DNA from 2 places in the Halanaerobium saccharolyticum subsp. saccharolyticum DSM 6643 genome. Region 1 is predicted to be linked to the other one. Evidence: riboswitches for the same ligand, from Rfam matches in the RefSeq annotation. Region 1 holds a riboswitch; the other holds the start of a gene.

Region 1 (2,402 bases):
ACTCTGGCATTAAAGAAGGGGACCTTATTCTCTTAACGAAACCACTGGGAACAGGTGTTATGATTTCTGCACTTAAAGGTGGCTTTATAGAAGATGCTGAAAATAATCCAGCAGTAAAGTCGATGTTAACTTTAAATAACAGAGCTTTAAACTATTTTGATCATTATCAGATCAATGCCTGTACAGATGTAACCGGTTTTGGCTTGATTGGACATTTACTTGAAATGTCTGAAAACAGCAGTTTAGAAATTCAAATTGATGCTGAAGAAATCCCTGTTTTTGCAGATGCAAGAGAATTTAGTGAATTTGGCCTGCTGCCAGCTGGTGCTTATAAGAATAGAGATAATTATCAGGAATTTGTAGCTGAAAGTGGTGAAAGAGATCAGACACTTTATGATTTAATGTATGATCCCCAGACTTCAGGTGGGCTTTTAATTTCAGTGGCGGAAGAGGATGCTGCCGATTTACTAATTGATCTTTATACTGAAGATATTGAAGCTGCTGTGATTGCAAAAGCTAAAAAAGGTGAAAAAGGTATTAAAATAAATTGGAACTAATAAAAACTTAATATTATAAAAATTTCTGAAAAATAAATTGACAAAACAATTTTCTTTCGGTATAATAATAGTTGCAATTGATTGTGAAAAAAATAATTTTATGAAAATAGAATATTATGGTTGAAGGATACAGGAGAGAGCATAATATTATGCCACCGAAGGAGTAAAATTTTTATTTGCTCAAAATAGAAATTGAAACTCTCAGGTAAAAGGACCGTATCTGGACATAACTCTGGAAAGTTTGTTATTTCAAAAACACCGACGGAGCAGTCTGTTTTATACAGATAATCTCTCAGGTTTACGGACAGAGCAGTAATGGGTTGATTACTCCATTGCTGCTCTGTTTTTTTTGTTCCCAAAAGGAGGAGTTTATGAAAGATCAAGTTATTATTACCAATAATCCCAGGGTAAAAAAAGAATTTCAAGATTTAAAAATTGATTTTGTAAATAATCTCTCTGATGTTTATAGTAAAAGTAGGAATTTAGTACATCAAAATTGGAAATTAGTATCTCATCCACTGGCAGGGAGTGTTAAACCGGCTCAGAATCCCTACCGGAGTATTATTTTAGCTCCGTCAAATAAATTAGATTTTTATAGTTTAAATACTATAGAAAATGCTATTCAAAAATTAAATCAGTTCAGTAAAAATCATAAAAAGAGGGAATATTCGCAAAAAATAAAAGATGATTATCAGGTCATTGATCTGACATTAATAAACTCTGCCCTGAAGAATTAAATTTAAAATTAGAAAGGAGGTAAATTATGTTAGAATTAACAAAAGATAATTTTGAAAAAGAAGTAACAAAAAGTGAGGGTCTTGTTGTTGTTGATTTCTGGAGTGAAAGCTGTGATCGCTGTTTAGAAATTATGCCTGATGTTAAAGAGTTAGCTGAAAATTATTCAGATAGTGCTAAATTTGCTAAGTTAGATATTAAGGGGAATAGAAGGCTTGCTATTGGTCAAAAAGTACTTGGCTTACCTTCAATAGTATTTTATAAAGACGGCGAGAAAGTTGAACATCTTTCTGGTGAAGATTTAGAAATTGAAGATATTGAAAATACTTTGAATGAAATGATTTAATCAGTAAAAGGAGGTGAAATAATGCAATTAGAATTAGGTAAAATCAAAATTGAAGATATTCAATTTGCTGCTGAAACTAAAGTTTCTGACTCCACACTTTATATTAATCAAGAGGAACTTTTGGAAATTATAGGTGAAGACAGCAGAATAACTAATATTAATTTAGATATAGTTCACCCGGGTGATAGTGTAAGAATTATCCCTGTAAAAGATGTTATTGAGCCAAGAGTTAAAGTTGAAGGACCAGGTGGCGTATTCCCTGGCTTTATCAGCAGTGAAGAAATGGTTGGCTCAGGTCGTACCCATGTGCTTAAGGGTGCTGCAGTTGTAACAACAGGTGAAATTGTTGGGTTTCAGGAAGGTATTATTGATATGACTGGTCCAGGATCAGAGTACACTCCGTTTTCTAAATTTCATAATCTAGTTGTTGATTGTGATGTAAAAGAAGATATTAAACAGCATGAACACGAAGAAATTCTAAGAATGGTTGGACTTAAAACTGCCAGTTATTTAGGAAAAGCTGCTAAGGATATTGAACCTGATGAGTTAGAAACTTATGAACATAAACCATTTTTAGAAGCTGCTGCTGAATATCCAGATCTTCCTAAAGTAGGCTATGTGTATATGCTTCAGAGTCAGGGTTTACTGCATGATACCTATGTTTATGGTGTTGATGCAAAAGAAATAATTCCAACGTTAATGTCTCCAACAGAAATAATGGATGGTGCGATATTGAGTGGTAACTGTGTATCTGCTTGTGATAA
Region 2 (2,402 bases), on a different contig from region 1:
CTTTTATAACTTTAGCTTTCACTTTTCTGCTTCTAACTTTAATTTCAACTTCTGTGCCAGAAGCTGTGTGTTCAGATTTTAGATACGCCATAGCAATTCCCTGTTCTAAGGTTGGAGAATAACTTCCACTTGTAACTTCTCCTATTTTTTCATCTCCGATATAAACTTCATGACCATGCCTGGCTACTCCCCTCCCTGTAATTTTTAAGGGAGTCAATTTTCTAGGGCAGCAGTTAGCCTTTATATTTATTAATTTCTCTCTTCCAATAAAATATCCTTTATTTATAGCAACTGTCCATCCCATATTTGCTTCATAAGGATTGGTGTTTTGATCAATATCATTACCGTAAAGAGCATACATTTTTTCTAGTCTTAAGGTGTCTCTAGCCCCTAAACCGCAGGCTTTAATTCTAAAATCAGATCCAGCATCTAATATTTGCTTCCACACATTTTTCGCTTCTTCTGTCTCAAAGTAAAGTTCATAGCCTAATTCACCTGTATAACCTGTGCGAGAAATTATCATTTCTATTCCGGCTGCTTTAGCCTGCCTAAATTTATAATAATCTAAAGAGTTTAGGTCAATATCTGTTAGCTGCGTTAATATTTTTTTAGACTCTGGACCTTGTAGAGCGATCATAGCATATTTATCTGAAAAATTTTCAGCCACAGTTTTATCAAGAATATTTTCTTTTATCCAATTAAAGTCTTTTTCTATGTTTGAAGCATTTACCACTAATAAATATTCATTATCTTTTAAACAATAAACAAGTAAGTCATCAATTATCCCACCATTTTCATTGCACATTGGTGTATAAAGAATTTTTCCTACCTCTAGTTTCTGCATATCATTTGTTATTATCTGTTGTAGAGATTCAGAAGCGGTTTTGCCACTGACAAGTATTTCTCCCATATGAGACACATCAAATAAACCACATTGATTTCTGACAGCCTTATGTTCTTCAATTATTCCACTATATTCCACCGGCATTTCCCAACCACCAAAGTCAGTCATTTTAGCTCCCATTTCTTTATGCAGTTGATTAAGTGGTGTTTTTTGCATAATTAGCCCCCTTTTAATTAAAAAGCCTTTTAAACTAACAGCCATTTGTGAAATTTATCTAAAACAAACAGAACAGGGAGCCGGAAAAAATCCGACTCCCTGTTCATAAAAAATTATGTTCAGAGTTACGTCCAGCTGAATTCTTTTTGCCTGAGAGTTTCAGTTCCCCTTGCTCCTTCGGCGCCAGTAATGATCTCTCATCCAGCCTTCACCCGTTTTAATTCAATTATCTATTTTAATTATATATCATTTTCTTAATTATTGCAAAATTAAAAAACAAAAGCAGATAAAATTACAGCTACTAATAAAGCCGGTAATAAATTCCCTGTTTTTATTTTGCTAACTCCCAGCATATTTAACCCAATAGCAGTAATTAAAAGACCCCCACTAGCAGTCATAACCCTAATCATATCTTCAGTTAAATAAACAGCAGCCCAACTTGATGCAAGAGTTATACTACCTTGATAAATAAAAATAGGAATCACAGAAAAAGCAACCCCAATTCCAGTGCTTGCTGCAAACGCAATCGAAGTTATTCCATCTAAAAGTGATTTAGTATACAAAATACTTGGATTACTGTTCAGACCGTCTTGAATTGCCCCCATAATAGCCATAGCTCCAACACAATAGATTAGACTGGCCTGCACAAAGCCCTGTACAAAAAGATCGTCCCCCCCACCAAATTTTTCTTTTAAACTCTCACCAAATTTATTCAAACGTTTTTCAATCTGCAGTGACTCACCTATAACAGCTCCAATTACTAGACTAAAAATAACCAGCAAAATATCTGGATCTTTTTCTATACTAAAAGCCATCTGCATTCCAATTAAAATTACAGCCAGACTAATTCCATGGATCACTGTGTTTTGAACTTTCTCAGGAAATCTACCTCTAAAAAGAACCCCGACTGTACTTCCCCCTAATACAGCTGCTATATTAACAATAGTTCCAATCATTAAATATCACCTATCTACTCTCTTTATAGATATTTGTTTCATGTGAAACACTAATTCAGTTTATCTAATAAGTCATTTAATTTTTCTATACTATCAATTTCTATAGTTAATAAGTTGTTTTTCTTTCTTTTCTTGATATTTACTTTTGTCTTCAATTTTTTCTCTAATTCAACTGCTGCTTCCTGCCAAATAGGCTCTAACTCTTGTTTTTTATTTTTCTTTTTTTCGTTTTCAAAAGGATTTTTTAATTTATCTACATATTTTTCAGTCTCCCGGACTGTCAGGTCTTGAATAATTATATTTTCACAGGCAGCAACTTGTTTTTCTTCCTCTTCTAAAGATAAAAGAGCTCGTGCATGACCTATTGTAATTGCACCATGCTGTAG

The links. Region 1 has a riboswitch for glycine ahead of HSACCH_RS07830 (GrdX family protein). Riboswitches for the same ligand answer to the same signal wherever they lie in the genome.
Region 2: linked by a shared signal. The riboswitch ahead of gcvT (glycine cleavage system aminomethyltransferase GcvT) and the one ahead of HSACCH_RS07830 (GrdX family protein) in region 1 are both predicted to bind glycine.

What each region holds. Positions count from the first base shown of each region.
Region 1 covers NZ_CAUI01000019.1:57,501-59,902, forward strand. The annotation lists gene selD (selenide, water dikinase SelD) at 1-557, shown strand, start outside; glycine riboswitch at 678-784, shown strand; glycine riboswitch at 788-867, shown strand; gene HSACCH_RS07830 (GrdX family protein) at 929-1,294, shown strand; gene trxA (thioredoxin TrxA) at 1,321-1,638, shown strand; gene HSACCH_RS07840 (glycine/sarcosine/betaine reductase component B subunit) at 1,660-2,402, shown strand, end outside.
Region 2 covers NZ_CAUI01000021.1:18,917-21,318, reverse strand. The annotation lists gene gcvT (glycine cleavage system aminomethyltransferase GcvT) at 1-1,060, opposite strand, end outside; glycine riboswitch at 1,189-1,272, opposite strand; gene HSACCH_RS08530 (DUF554 domain-containing protein) at 1,330-2,016, opposite strand; gene HSACCH_RS08525 (ParB/RepB/Spo0J family partition protein) at 2,067-2,402, opposite strand, start outside.